Regions from separate parts of the Bacillus sp. LQ16 genome, predicted to be linked through region 1. Evidence: riboswitches for the same ligand, from Rfam matches in the RefSeq annotation. Region 1 holds a riboswitch; the other holds the start of a gene.
What was found. Region 1 has a riboswitch for FMN ahead of ribD (bifunctional diaminohydroxyphosphoribosylaminopyrimidine deaminase/5-amino-6-(5-phosphoribosylamino)uracil reductase RibD). Riboswitches for the same ligand answer to the same signal wherever they lie in the genome.

Region 1 (7,876 bases):
CCTCTACCGCATTCACATATAAATTAGTCATTACAAAATTACGTTTTTGGTAAAATCGTAACGCATTCATATTATCATTTGTTGTAATAAGCCAAACCTGTCTGCACCGTTCTTCTTCTGCAACTTGTAATACACAATCCACAAGTTTCGTCCCTATTCCTTTTCTTTCTTCAAAGCTATCTAGCGATACAATTTCGCACATATTTCCGGTCACTTCATACGTTATAATTCCGATTATTCTGTCATCTGAGAGCGCAACAAATCCTGGCAACTCTTCTAACTGATGTCCCTTACCACGTGAAACCATCAATGAACTTCCCCAGTTCTCACACATGAACATTCGGATTGTTTCTTTCATCGCTGGCGTAATTTTTTGTATATGCAGCATTTCCTATTTCTCCCCTTTTATATCATTGTGATACAATATAAGTGTATCACATGTAACGGTATTTGGAGGATGAGGTAAAGTATGAAACGTTTTTTTGCAGCATTGTTTACTATACTAGGTGCAATAACTGCCCTTGGGATTTTCTTTACAAATAAAGTGATGTACTTAAAGAAAAAAACAGAGGAAGAAGTACTCGAAAGAGAAACGAAAAAACATTTTCGTATAGAGGATTTTGATGCTCTTCATAAAGAAGAAATTCATATCCCTTCACAATTCGGATACGACCTTCACGGATATTACATTCCTGCTGGTCATTCCAATAAGTTTATGGTTTTTTGCCACGGTGTAACTGTAAATAAAATAAACTCTGTAAAATATGCAAACTTATTCTTAAAAAGGGGATATAATGTCCTCATTTACGATCATCGTCGTCATGGTAAAACTGGCGGAAAAACAACAAGCTATGGATACTATGAAAAGCATGATTTGAAATCCGTAGTTGACTGGCTAAAAACCCGTTTTGGAACCAATATTACACTTGGTATTCATGGTGAATCTATGGGAGCCGCAACAATTCTTCAATACGCAGGACTTGTAGAAGATGGCGCTGATTTCTATATTGCAGATTGTCCTTTCTCTGATTTTCACGGACAATTACAGCACCGTTTAAAGGTTGAATTCCATTTACCAAAATGGCCTTTATTACCTTTAGCAAACGCATTTTTAAAAGTTCGTGACGGTTATACAATTCGTGAAGTTTCACCAATCGACTGTATAAAAAACATTAACAATCCCGTTCTCTTTATTCATAGTAAAGATGACGACTATATTTTAGCTGATATGACAAAAGCGTTATATGAAGCGAAAGAAAATAATAAGCAACTTTATATTGCAGAACACGGTGCACACGCTTGCTCTTATAACGAAAATAAAGAAGAGTACGAAGCAGCCATCGATCAATTTTTAAACACATATGTGAAAGAAACAAAAAACAGGCTTGCATAAGCCTGTTTTTTTATTGCGCTAAAACGTCTGTAACTTGTTCCATATTTTCAGAAATCCATTGCATTGCATCATCTAACGTTGGAAATTCTGTCGTTTGAAATGTTACTTCATCTTGAAGTAACCAAACATCCTTTACCTCTTGCCCTACACCTGCAATGGACCAATGTAACAAACTATATGGATGATTATCATTCAAAAATGATGCCCACGTGCGCTCATTTGCAATGTTTCGTAATGTATGTAATTGTTTATCCATCTCTCGTCACCTTACTCTAGTCAGTTATGAAAACTATTATAACACTCTCTTCTTTCTCAAACAAAGTGCTCTTTTTTCCCCGCTATTTGCGGGCAGTAAAACTCCCACCTCAAAATTCGGCTGAAACAAAGAAGTTAGGCGGGAGATTAACTGCCCCTAAAAGCCCGATTGGTTCAAATAATAATTAGTGGTGGATGCCTCCCCCACTAATTAAAGTTTCACTTTATATTGCCAAGCACTTCCCTTGATTATATGATGAAATTAAGCGTTTGGGAAGGAGGGATAACGTTGGCAAAAGTACAAATTAAAGTAAATGATAATGGCTCTTTTCGCGTTACAGGGGACGTGGAATTAGTCGACTCACAAGGGAATGTATTCCCAGCAAAACCGGCATTTTCTTTATGCCGTTGTGGTTTATCAAAAAATATGCCTTATTGCGACGCTTCGCATAAAGGTAAATTCGAGTCTGTTGTTAGAGCACCAGAGGCAGAATAATTTTACATGTGACATGCACATTTTTTTGTGCATGTTTTTTCTTTTTAGCAACTCCGTTATATCCCTTCTCCTTACAACATTTCTAATACTTTTATTTCCATTCCAGCCTGCATATATTTTCACACAATTCTTCACATTCGAATATTTTTTACTAGCCTTTTATTTTTTTTGTGCTATAATTTGAGCAAACAGCATCCTTCGGGGTCGGGTGAAATTCCCAACCGGCGGTGATGAAGTGAAAACTTCTAAGTCCGTGACCCGTTTTCAACTCGAAAACGGTGGATCTAGTGAAACTCTAGGGCCGACAGTATAGTCTGGATGGGAGAAGGATATGTTTCTAGTTTTTTATATAGTGAATACACTTTTATTTCAGTATGCATATTTTTAAAGATTCATTTTGATTCTTTATATATGTTTAATTTTCTATACTTATTTTTTATACTGAAATAAAAAGAGACAACTAGCGTTTAAAAATTCGATATTTTGCTAGGTTTTTTCCTTATGCAGAAATATCAATTATCGTTAGGTTTCTTTCCTATGCTTTCGTATTCAAACTATATTTCTAGAAATCACGTCTCCCAAACCCCAAGGATATTAAATCCTTGGGGTTTTTTGATTTTTTTAGGAGAGGTGAAGAAAATGACAGATCAAGAATATATGAGGATTGCCCTGCAGTTAGCAGAAGGAACATCAGGACAAACAAGTCCAAATCCTATGGTTGGTGCTGTTGTTGTAAAAGATGGAAACATCGTTGGTATGGGGGCTCATTTACGGGCTGGTGAAGAACACGCTGAAGTTCATGCCCTTCAAATGGCTGGTCAGAACGCCAAAGACGCTACCGTTTATGTAACACTGGAACCGTGTAGCCACTTTGGAAAAACACCACCTTGTTGTGAATTGCTCATCGAAAAAGGAGTTAAGCGTGTTGTAATTGCTACTCTCGATTGTAATCCGCTCGTTTCTGGTAACGGAAAAAGAAGATTAGAGGAAGCTAGAATTGGAGTAACGACCGGTGTTCTTGAAGCAGAAGCAGTTTTATTAAATCGCTACTTTTTTCACTACATGAAAACGAAGCGCCCTTTTGTAACAATCAAAACAGCGATGAGCTTAGATGGAAAAACAGCAACTGTAACTGGTGAAAGTAAGTGGATTACAGGTGAAGAAGCACGTGCTGATGTTCACCAATATCGCCATACACATGATGCAATTCTTGTTGGAGTGAATACAGTTATAGCTGATAATCCTCATTTAACAACAAGAATTCCAAATGGTGGGAAACATCCTATTCGCGTTGTTTTAGATACCCATTTACGAACGCCACCATCTTCTCATGTTATAACAGATGGTTTAGCACCGACATGGATTATTGTCGGTAAGGATGTAAAGGAAGAGAAGATATCTTCTTATGAATCTAAAAATATAGCTATATTCCAAATGGAAACGAAACATATAGAAATCGAGGACCTTCTTTCCTTTCTTGGAGAGAAACAAATTCTTTCTCTATTCGTTGAAGGTGGCCAATCGATTCATGCAAGTTTCTTAAAAACAAACAATTTTAATGAAATTGTAACCTATATAAGCCCGAAATTAATTGGTGGGAAAGATGCTCCTACTTTATTTGGAGGAAATGGTTTTTCAAAATTACAAAATGCGCTTTCCTTGAAAATTCAAGAGATGAAACAAATTGGTGATGATATAAAAATCGTTGCGAATGCCCGAAACGAGGTGACGAAATGTTTACAGGAATTGTAGAAGAATTAGGAACGATAGCAAACATGCAACAAAGCGGAGAAGCGATGAAATTAACGATTCATGCAAAGAAAATTTTATCAGATGTTCACTTAGGTGATAGTATCGCGGTTAACGGTATTTGCTTAACTGTAACAAGCTTTACAACTACTTCATTTACAGTTGATGCAATGCCTGAAACGATGCAGTCGACATCACTTCGCATGCTTAAACCGCACTCTAAAGTAAATTTAGAGCGAGCAATGGCTGCAAACGGACGATTCGGTGGACATTTCGTTTCAGGACATATTGATGGAATCGGAACGATTTTAAATAAAAAACAACATTACAATGCCGTCTATTACAAAATAGCAATTTCTGATGAACTACTGCGCTATTGTTTGCAGAAAGGGTCCATTGCTGTTGATGGAACGAGTTTAACGATATTTGATATAGACGAATCTTCCATAACGATTTCACTCATCCCGCACACAGTAAGCGAATCTGTCATTGGAGCAAAAAATGCCGGAGATATCGTAAACATTGAGTGTGACATGATTGGTAAATATATTGAACGCTTTATTACTAAACCTACAAAACGAGTAGGTTCAATGACCGAAAGCTTTTTACAAGAAAACGGATTTCTATAAGGGGGAAGCATAATGTTTCATCGTATTGAAGAAGCTCTAGAAGATTTAAAAAAAGGTAAAGTCGTTATCGTATGTGATGATGAAAACCGAGAAAATGAAGGCGATTTTATTGCTTTAGCAGAGTACATTACACCAGAAACAATTAATTTTATGATTACACATGGCCGTGGTCTCGTTTGTGTACCGATTACAGCAGGGTACGCAGAACGTCTACAATTAGAACCAATGGTATCTCATAATACAGATTCACATCATACTGCGTTTACAGTGAGCATTGACCATGTCTCTACAACAACAGGGATTAGCGCTCACGAACGTGCAACTACGATACAAGAATTGTTAAACCCCGCATCAAAAGGTGCTGATTTCAATCGACCTGGACATATCTTTCCATTAATTGCGAAAGAAGGCGGTGTCCTGCGTCGTGCAGGTCATACAGAAGCTGCTGTTGATTTAGCGAAGCTATGCGGTGCCGAACCAGCTGGAGTTATTTGCGAGATTATAAATGAGGACGGCACGATGGCACGTGTACCTGATTTAATAGAATGCGCAAAACAATTTGATATAAAAATGATTACAATAGAAGATTTAATTGCTTACCGCCGCCATCATGAAACACTTGTGACGAGAGAGGTGGAAATTACATTACCTACAGATTTCGGTACTTTCCACGCAATTGGCTATTCTAACTCATTAGATACGAAAGAACATATCGCACTTGTAAAAGGTGATATTTCAATAGGTGAACCGGTACTTGTGCGTGTTCATTCTGAATGCTTAACAGGAGATGTATTCGGTTCACATCGCTGCGATTGCGGACCACAACTCCATGCAGCACTTGCTCAAATTGAGCGTGAAGGAAAAGGTGTTCTTCTTTATATGAGACAAGAAGGAAGAGGCATTGGGCTTCTTAATAAGCTTCGTGCTTATAAATTGCAAGAAGAAGGATTCGATACTGTAGAAGCAAATGAAAAACTCGGCTTCCCTGCTGATCTTCGTGATTACGGTATCGGAGCACAAATATTAAAAGATTTAGGTTTACAAAGTTTACGATTATTAACGAATAACCCAAGAAAAATTGCTGGCTTACAAGGTTACGATTTAGAAGTAGTCGAGCGTGTACCGTTGCAAATGCCAGCAAAAGAAGAGAATAAATCGTATTTACAAACGAAAGTAAACAAATTAGGACACTTACTAAACTTATAATTAAAGGAGAGATTTATTATGGTATTCGAAGGTCATTTAGTTGGTACAGGATTAAAAGTTGGAGTTGTTGTTGGACGTTTTAACGAATTTATTACAAGTAAGTTACTTGGCGGCGCTTTAGACGGATTAAAGCGTCACGGTGTAGAAGAAAATGATATTGATGTTGCTTGGGTTCCTGGTGCATTTGAAATTCCTTTAATCGCTAAAAAGATGGCTAGTAGCGGAAAGTATGATGCTGTTATTACATTAGGTACTGTAATCCGAGGTGCTACAACTCACTACGATTACGTTTGTAATGAAGTAGCAAAAGGCGTTGCGTCTTTATCACTACAAATGGACATCCCAGTTATTTTCGGCGTATTAACGACAGAAACAATTGAACAAGCGATTGAACGCGCAGGTACGAAAGCTGGTAATAAAGGATATGAATCAGCTGTTGCTGCAATTGAAATGGCTCACTTATCAAAACAATGGGCATAAAAAAAGAGGCTTCGGCCTCTTTTTATTTTTTCACCTTTTTTTGTACATCTTTTATTAATTCATTCATCGTTTTTCCTTCTGTTTTTATATGAAGAGCTTGTGCTGTTCTCCATACATTCTCTCTTTTTTTCGCTTCTTCTATAATAGTAATTTCTTTTCTAACTTCCTTTAAATCTTTTCCTTCCGTTTTCAATCCAAAATGTTCAGCTTTCGTTCGAAAGTGTTGTTCGATTCTTTGTTGCATCTCTTTTTGTTCAGGATTTTCAGCAGCCTTAACTGGATCAGAACTTATTGCTTTTATTAAAATTAAACAAGTCATAATCGCTAATATGTATTTGTACATGTAAAATCCTCCAACCCAATATAAATTACATATTTACTATGTACAACTAGGGCTTGGAAAATTCGTCCACAAAAATTCTTTTTTTCGTTCAAAAACCAATAGTAACAGGCGTTCACAACTATTTATTACATTTTATTTACAAAAAAAGCAAACCCTTTTACAAGTTTGCTTTTTCATCTATCTTATAATGCACACTCTTCAATCTCAAATCCTAAATCTGCAATCATACCCCAGTCTGCAGTCGGCTCTTGTCCAGCTGTCGTTAAGTAGTCCCCGACAAAAATAGAATTTGCTGCAAATAAACCGATTGGCTGTACAGAACGTAAATTGATTTCACGTCCTCCTGAAATACGAATTTCTTTTGTCGGGTTTACAAAACGCATCATTGCCAGTACTTTTAAACATTCTACTGGCGTTAACTCTTTTTGCCCTTCAAGAGGTGTTCCCTTTACAGCAACAAGGAAATTACAAGGGATAGAATCTGCATCTATACGTTGTAATTCAAATGCAATTTCAGCACGCTCTTCAATTGTTTCTCCCATGCCAAAAATCGCTCCAGAGCATGGGGAAATGCCCGCTTGTTTCGCTTTTTGAACTGTATCAACACGATCATCATACGTATGAGTTGAACAAATACTATCGTAATTATTTTCATGTGTATTTAAGTTGTGGTTATAACGATGCACGCCCGCTTCCGCTAAACGTCCTGCTTGATCTTCATTTAAGAAACCTAAACAACAACAAATCTTCAAGTCTGTCGTTTCACGAATTTCCTTAACTGCACCAATTACGTGATTTACCTCTTTATCCGTCGGACGACGACCAGACGCTACAATACAATATGTACCTGCTTTACGGCGTATTGCTTCATGTGCCCCTTCTACAATCTTCTCCTGCGTTAACCATGCATATTTATCAATCGGTGCTTCTGAAATAATAGACTGTGAGCAATATCCACAATCTTCAGGACATAATCCAGATTTCGTATTAATAATCATATTCAATTTTACTTTCTTACCAAAGTGATGATGGCGAATAATGTAAGCCGCATTCATAATTTCTAAAACTTCTGTATCATCAGCTTCTAATATCGCTATTGCATCTTCTTTCGTAATCATCTTCTCTTCCACTACGTCGTATGCAAGTTTTTTCCAATCCCTTTTTGTTTGTACTTGTTTCATTTCATCTCTTCCCCTCTTTTGTTATATGTATAAATAAAGCATGATACGTTGCCATTATCCCTTCATTTCCCGTGAAGTCTCTTTCGTATATGCGTAGCATCGCACGAAAGAGTGAGGGACTTTGACAATATGATCCTTCATTGC
Region 2 (7,876 bases), 2.5 Mb from region 1:
TTTCAAAAGGAGAAAAAATTGGAGAAGTAGGGAACACGGGAGAATCGCGAGGTGCACACTTACATCTAGAACTTCATCAAGGAAGATGGACGATGGCGAAAAAGAATGCGATGAACCCATTGCTTGTTTTAAGTGAACAAAGAAATGAAGTTGTTTCTTCATCATTATATGTCGTACAAAAAGGGGATACTTTAGTTAGTATTGCACGGAAATTTAGTATGACACTTAAGGAAATTAAAGAAAAAAATGGATTGCAGCAAGAGCTAATTTATCCTAATCAACAATTATATGTTAAGTAAAGGCAACGTCTCAAAAATTAAACTTTGAATATTCTTAAATAAGGTTCAATGTAAATGAAATTATATGGGCGCTTCTCCTAGAAGTATTGAGTGAATTAGAGTATCTATATTTAAAAGAAAACCGTCCCAAAATTTATTTTGGGACGGTTTTCTTTTACCAAAAAATAAAGACACATATAAATCCAGAAATAGCTAAATAGCTATATAAGTAAAAAACTTTTGTTCTTGTTTTCTCTTTTGTTCGAAACAGTACGATAGTCGGTTCAATTAAACCGATTGTCAAACAAAGTAGGCCAAGAAGCATACAACCAATCGAAATAGAATACAGGGCGATTTGTGGTGCTTGAAATGGAATCATCCATTTTAATAAAAATGCAATAAGTGCAGTGTAACAAATGCTACCGATGTATTTATTCAGTGGTGTATTAGAACGAAAGCCAGGAAGTTTTTTTAAGAAAGAGCGGGAAACAACTTCTGTTTGTAAAGATGTATGCTCTTCAATAATTTTTTGAGCTTCTTTTCCTTTTTGAAAAAGAGATAAGATCCAATTTCGCTCACCCTGAAAAATAAATTGAGAAGTTGTCAAATAGTGATCAATCTTCACTTTACTCCAACTCTTCCACGGATGACGCTCACACAATTTTAATTTACTTTCTGTTTTCTTATCATACTGATAAATACTGATGCCATCTTCATCGAAAGTAGCATAGTATGTCTCGTTTGAGAATGTGCCTAAATCAATTGGGCAGTAGAAAAGTAATTCTTTTTTTAAGTAAAAGTATTCTTTTCTTAAGTTTTTTTTCATTGCTTCTCGAATAGAATGTCTCTTTTCTTTTTTCATGACATTTCCTCCATAACTCAGAAAATGTTCTTATCTTAACAATTCAATATCTTATCACTTTTAATTATATATGACTAGGTAATTCAAAAGAGAAATGCCGAATAATAAAAAATATGGATTGTATTGTAAAATATTTCGCAATTCATTTGTTGTTACGAAAAATAAATAACTAATTTTAAATAAGTTACAATTTTTTAGTTCACAATGTTATGAGGTTGTTGTATAATGAAGGGGAAAATAGAATATCGGTCTATCTTCGGGGCAGGGTGAAAATCCCGACCGGCGGTGATGAACTATTTATGATTTTGTTCTAAGCCCGCGAGCCGTTAAGGCAGGATTTGGTGTGATTCCAAAGCCGACAGTATAGTCTGGATGGGAGAAGATGGAGGTTCAAGCGTTCAAAAAAGATATGGATTTGAACGTCTGTTTGATGTGCCTTAAATTCTCCCTTTGTGTAAAACACAAAGGGTTTTTTCGTTCTATGAAAAAATAGGCATAGCAGAACCTTTCCACTTTCCATGAGATGATCGATGGAAAAGGAGAGAGAAAGATGAAACAAAAAAACAGTGTAGTGCAGATGGTGAGTGTAGCGATGCTAAGTAGTATTGCATATTTACTAATGATGTTGGATTTCCCGTTCCCAGGGCTTCCGCCATTTTTGAAAATTGATTTTAGTGATGTACCAGCTCTAATTGCAGCAATTATCTTTGGACCAGTAGCAGGAGTGATTGTAGAGGCGATAAAGAACATTTTACATTACGGGATTCAAGGAAGTTTAACAGGAGTACCAGTTGGAGAAATTGCAAACTTTATTGCAGGATGTTTATTTATTGGTCCAGCAGCTTTCTTATTTAGAAAGTATCGTACTGTGAAGAGTTTAACGACAGGATTAATGCTAGGGACAATTACAATGGCACTTATTATGAGTGTATTAAACTACATCATCATATTCCCGGCTTACACTTGGTTTTTAAATTCACCGGCTATGTCTAGCGAAGCTATCAGAACAACGGTTGTAACGGCAATCTTACCATTTAATTTAATTAAAGGAATTGTTGTAACAATTGTATTTGTAGCATTATTCTCACGCCTGAAAGTATGGGTGTTTGCAAAAATGAAAAATGCATAATATATATTAAAGCCATTAGTAGTGTGGAACTACTAATGGTTTTTTATTAAGGAAAATAAAATTTAGATACAAAAAACGCCCCTCATCAATATGAGGGGCGTTTTTTGAAGTTAATAAAAGACTATTCGAATTTTAAAGCGTCTCCGTCGAATGATTCGTCAGCAACTTTAATTGAGTCAGTTGGACAGCCTTCGAATGCATCCATCATATCTTCAATTAATACATCTGGAATTTCAACGATACCTTGGTTATCGTCTAATGTTACAAATGCAATACCTTCATCATCATAGTCATAAATGTCTGGTGCAGCAGCGCCACAAGCACCACATGCAATACAAGTATCTTTATCAACGATTGTATATTTTGCCATCTTTTTTCCCTCCTGATAATATGTATGTGAAAAGCTCGCCATAAAAATTATAACCTTATTGTAAAACGGTTTGTGAAACTTTTCAACATAAAATTATAATGATAATGCTTATCAATTAGAGTGTCAACTTATTTTTGAATTATTTCATAAGATTTTCAAAATACGTAAATGTGATTTCGTTTGATACAATAGAATATATACAAGTATATAGTTCTTATATGATAAGTTTAATGAGCGACAGTAGAAAGTGTAATTGTACTGAAAAGAATGAAGTTAAGATTGGAAGGTGGAAGCGGTCATGCAAATACAATATACTTTGTTGCATTGTTTAAAACAATTGAATGGTGAAAGAACCGTTTCTTCTATTTATTATTTACTAAAGGGCAAACGTTCTTCGCAAACTTTACAAGATGGAAATATGTTCCGGATTTCTTTTTTATTCGGAATATATAAATCATTAAATAGAAATGACTATGATGGTGAAGTTGTAAAGTTGTTGCAAGCGGATTTTATTCAAGAAATACATGAAAATACATATGTGTTAACACCTATGGGTAAAATGCAGTTACATAAATGGGAGGAAGTTTATGCTTTTCCAGCACATTTGCATGGTTTACATTATGGTGAATTAGGTGAAACATTTTGGAAAAGATTATCATTGATTATTCAAACCATATCAAATTTACAACAGAATAATACGAAGTTTATCCCAATTCAACAAGATACAGAAATAATGATGTGGGTAAAACGTTTTCTAACAGGAAGGCCATATAAAAGAAGTGAGTTGGCGAGGAAACTATGGACGGAAGTACATAATCTTTTGGAAAAGAGTAATGCGATAGAAGCGACGATTGTAACATATCGATTAACGGGATATGAACGTATTGGTTGTACATTGCAACAATTAGCAGAAATTACGAAACAAGATATATTCAGGGTGTATTTTTTATTTTGGGGTACAATGCATTTCTTTATACAAGAAGTTCGTGATAAAGAAAATGAATTTCCACTATTAGCTGAAATTATATCTTATCCAAATGAGAGAGCTGAATTATTTAGTTTATCCACGAAAAAAACATATAATTTTTGGAGACAAGGGCGTTCTTTAGAAGAAATAGCGACGATTCGGAATTTAAAGGTTGCAACGATAGAAGATCATTTTGTTGAAATTGCTTTGCGAGAAAAAGATTTTTCTATTGAAATGTTTATGGAAAAAGAAAAGATAGACAAAGTAATAAAAGTAATTGAAGCATTACAAACGCGGAAGTTACGTGTTTTGAAACAAGCGGTTGGAGAAGATATCTCTTATTTTGAAGTTCGTCTTGTATTAGCGCGGATGGAGGGTGTAAATGAAACTTGAAGAATATTTATATAAGTGGTTTGGATATTCTGAATTTCGTCCAGGTCAAAAAGGAGTTATTACAGATTTATTAGAAGGAAAAGATGTGATAGCAATGCTTCCGACTGGAAGAGGGAAATCTATGTGCTATCAGTTTCCGGGGCTTATGCGAGAAGGAACAGTGCTTGTTGTATCACCGTTATTATCTTTAATGGAAGATCAAGTGACACAATTAAAGTATGTTGTGAAAAACCGAGTGATAGCATTTAATAGTTTTCGGACATTAAATGAAAAAAGAGAAGCGATGAAAAAATTATCTTCATATAAATTTATTTTTGTTTCACCAGAGATGTTACAGTCGGAGTTATTAATTAGGGAATTGAAGAAAATTCAAATTTCATTATTTGTTGTTGATGAGGCTCATTGTATTTCTCAATGGGGTTATGATTTTAGACCGGACTATAAGAAACTAAATGTAGTTATTGAAAATATTGGTTCTCCTACAGTATTAGCATTGACAGCCACAGCGACAAAAGGGGTACTACAAGATATCGCAGACAGTTTAAATTTAAAGGGTGCCGCGGAACATGTATACTCTATTGACCGTCCTAATATTGCAATGGAGGTGCAATTTGTAGAGACGATAGAAGAAAAGAAAGAGGCGCTTTTGGAGCAGGTGATGTATTTACAAGGGCCGGGAATTGTATATTGTTCAAGTAGAGCGTGGACAGAAAGGTTAACGGAATACTTGAGAGGAAAAGGTGTTACTGGTGTAGCTTTTTATCATGGTGGTATGGAACATGAAGAGCGTATGTTAATTCAACAACAGTTTATGAACGATCAATTGCAGCTTGTAATATGTACAAGTGCATTTGGTATGGGGGTAAATAAGGCGAATACGCAATATATTATTCATTTTCATTATCCAACTAATATAGCTTCTTACTTACAAGAAATCGGAAGAGCTGGAAGAGATGGCGAACCGAGTATAGCTATTTTATTGTGTAGTCCGTTGGATCATGATTTACCAATTTCAATCATTGAGGATGAATTGCCAAGTAAGTCGCAAATACAATTTTTATTTTCTTTACTACAAGAAAGAATGTTTCAAACGAAAGAATTACCAATAGAAGATGTAGAAGAAATTTGTTATAATGCAGCAAGATTTAATGAGCAATATTGGCGTTTCGTTCGTTATCATCTCGAACAGGTTGGAATTATACAACAACGAAGATTATTATTAGAGGGTTTGTCAGATGAAATTATGAACCGATTAATAGCTGAAGTAGAAATAAGGTTGCGTAATAAATATAGTGAGCTAGAAAATATGAAGTCATGGATACGAGTTAAAGGATGTAGACGTGAATATGTGCTGCAACAGTTCGGTTATAGGAAAGAGAAAGAGTTAAATAATTGCTGTGATTATTGTGGTATTACAAAAGAAGATTATAAAAAAAGACGAGCGCAACAATCGGATTTCGACTATAATTGGGAAACAGAGTTACAAAAGCTTTTCGGCCTAGAAAAGATGGGGGAATGATGAACATTCAAAGGCATAATGTTGAAGATATGAGTCCGCAGGAAATAAGGCTGAATCTATATATAACACAGTTAATTATTATCGGTATTGGCTGTTTACTAGCATATATATTATTTCAAGATGTAAAAGAAGTGTTTAATTTATGGAGATGGGAACCAGTATCTATACTTATTATAGGTGGTTTGTTAGCGATTGGTATTGTGTTATTAGATTATGTTGCAATGCGAGTGTTTCCAGAGTCTTGGTTTGATGATGGTGGTATTAACGATAAGATGTTTCGAGGAATGTCGGTTCTGCATTTACTCATTATTACGTTCGTAATCGGTTTTGCAGAAGAATTTTTATTTAGAGGTGTAGTGCAGACTCATTTTGGAATTGTAATTGCGAGTTTCGTATTTGCAGTGTTACATATTCGTTATATAACAAAGCCATTTTTGTTTTGTTTCGTCTGTTTCATTAGTTTTGTCTTTGGTTATGTATTTGAATGGACAGGGAATTTGTTTATAACAATCTTTGCACACTTTCTTGTTGATTTTATAATGGGACTCCAATTAAGAAAATAAATGGAAGGTGGTGGTGAACAACATGAGGAAACGAATTCCTGATTTTGAAGAGGAATTAGAAGTTGAGCGAGTAGAAGAAAAAGAAAGTTTACCGCCGCGTAGTGAAATTCATAGAAATAAAGAGAAAAAACAAAAGTTTAAAATAAATCATATTTTCGTCCGGGTTTTAACATTTCTATTCATTCTGCTGCCGATTAGTATTTTGTGGTATACGGATAAATATATTCAGGTGAAGGGCGATAGTAATAATGCCGGGAAAAGTGCGTTTGAAGTAATCTTCTTTGATTCAGCTAAATCTGAGTCGCAGAAACAGTCTGAAAAAGCGATAACGCATACTGTGAAAGAGGGAGAAACTTTAGAAAGTATAGCGAAGCAATATTTTTCAGATGAAAATGGGGTTGAAGTAATTAAAAAGTATAATAACTTGCAAGAAGATGAAGTGAGTGCAGGTCAAGAATTAAAAATTCCGATAAAAGATAAGTCCACAAAGCAAGAGAGCTAGTGAATTAGGCGAACGCAGTTTGTTATAAAAGCCTAGGGTTATCTTTATGATGAGGGGAGTAAAAAATATGATATGGATTATATTATTCAGTACTCTCATAGGAATGGGGATTTTATTACTTCTTGTGATGTATAAAGAAGCGATGCGTAATACAGTGTTGGAACATACTTTAGTATTTAAAGAATTTCCGAAAAGTTTTCAAAAAGTAAATGTGTTTTTTATTTCTGATATTCATAGAAGAGTCATTTCGAATTTGTTAATTGAACAAGTAAAAGGAAAAGTAGATCTCGTAATTATCGGAGGAGATTTAGCAGAGAAAGGAGTCTCTTTATCAAAAATCTCTGCCAATATTCAAAAGTTAAGAGAGATAGCTCCTGTATATTTTGTGTGGGGAAACAATGATTATGAGATAGAATATCATGAATTAGATGCTTTATTATTAGAAAATAACGTAAAAGTTTTAGATAATACAAGAGTGGTATTTGAGTCTGAATTAGGCGAGAAAATTTGTTTGCTCGGTATAGATGATGTTGGATTGCACCGTGATCGTTTAGATTTGGCATTGGCGGATTGTAAAGAAGATGGTTTTCGTATCTTAGTTAGTCACAACCCTGATATAATAAAAAAGATGTCTGGAAATGAACAGATTTCACTTGTATTAAGTGGACATACGCATGGAGGACAAATCCGATTATTCCCATCTAAAAAATATTTAAAAGGTGGCGTATATAACCATTTGAATACGATTCTCTTTGTTAGTAATGGGTACGGAACAACATTGATACCACTTCGTTTCCGAGCGCCTGCTCAAACACATATTATTACATTGTGCGGAGGGAAATGATGCCAACTCTTAGTGGAAAATATAATATAAAAGCTGTTTCAAATATAATTGGAGTTCAGCCGAGTACGCTTCGCGCATGGGAAAGACGATATCAAATTATTGCCCCAAAGCGGAATCAAGCTGGGCATCGTTTATATACAGAAGAGCATATTCAAATTTTAAAATGGTTAATGGAAAAAGTTTCTTCCGGTATGATGATTGGACAAGCAGTTCAGTTATTAGAAGAGAATCGTTTGCAGAGTACAGTTCAAAAAGAGATACATTTCGATAAAGAAGTTGTTTTAGTGGACGATTTGCTACAAGCTTTGTTAAAATTTGATGAAATTACAATTGCTGCATTATTAAACGAAGCTTTTAGTATATATTCAACAGAAAAGGTTGTTGCCAGTATCGTTCTTCGAGTGACAGACAAATTATTAACGTCAAAAAATAATAATGAGATTTCAATG

Region 2: linked by a shared signal. The riboswitch ahead of AC3EMB_RS07800 (ECF transporter S component) and the one ahead of ribD (bifunctional diaminohydroxyphosphoribosylaminopyrimidine deaminase/5-amino-6-(5-phosphoribosylamino)uracil reductase RibD) in region 1 are both predicted to bind FMN.

The regions. Positions count from the first base shown of each region.
Region 1 covers NZ_CM173491.1:4,016,256-4,024,131, forward strand. The annotation lists gene AC3EMB_RS20125 (GNAT family N-acetyltransferase) at 1-388, opposite strand, end outside; gene AC3EMB_RS20130 (alpha/beta hydrolase) at 470-1,393, shown strand; gene AC3EMB_RS20135 (DUF2552 family protein) at 1,404-1,649, opposite strand; gene AC3EMB_RS20140 (CDGSH iron-sulfur domain-containing protein) at 1,938-2,144, shown strand; FMN riboswitch at 2,335-2,478, shown strand; gene ribD (bifunctional diaminohydroxyphosphoribosylaminopyrimidine deaminase/5-amino-6-(5-phosphoribosylamino)uracil reductase RibD) at 2,784-3,896, shown strand; gene ribE (riboflavin synthase subunit alpha) at 3,878-4,522, shown strand; gene ribBA (bifunctional 3,4-dihydroxy-2-butanone 4-phosphate synthase/GTP cyclohydrolase II) at 4,535-5,728, shown strand; gene ribH (6,7-dimethyl-8-ribityllumazine synthase) at 5,747-6,208, shown strand; gene AC3EMB_RS20165 (hypothetical protein) at 6,231-6,551, opposite strand; gene bioB (biotin synthase) at 6,734-7,732, opposite strand; gene bioC (malonyl-ACP O-methyltransferase BioC) at 7,734-7,876, opposite strand, start outside.
Region 2 covers NZ_CM173491.1:1,535,094-1,542,969, forward strand. The annotation lists gene AC3EMB_RS07790 (peptidoglycan DD-metalloendopeptidase family protein) at 1-299, shown strand, start outside; gene AC3EMB_RS07795 (hypothetical protein) at 454-1,140, opposite strand; FMN riboswitch at 1,389-1,528, shown strand; gene AC3EMB_RS07800 (ECF transporter S component) at 1,691-2,269, shown strand; gene AC3EMB_RS07805 (ferredoxin) at 2,391-2,639, opposite strand; gene AC3EMB_RS07810 (YpbB family protein) at 2,938-3,999, shown strand; gene recQ (ATP-dependent DNA helicase RecQ) at 3,989-5,518, shown strand; gene AC3EMB_RS07820 (CPBP family intramembrane glutamic endopeptidase) at 5,518-6,081, shown strand; gene AC3EMB_RS07825 (LysM peptidoglycan-binding domain-containing protein) at 6,104-6,583, shown strand; gene AC3EMB_RS07830 (metallophosphoesterase) at 6,651-7,427, shown strand; gene AC3EMB_RS07835 (MerR family transcriptional regulator) at 7,427-7,876, shown strand, end outside.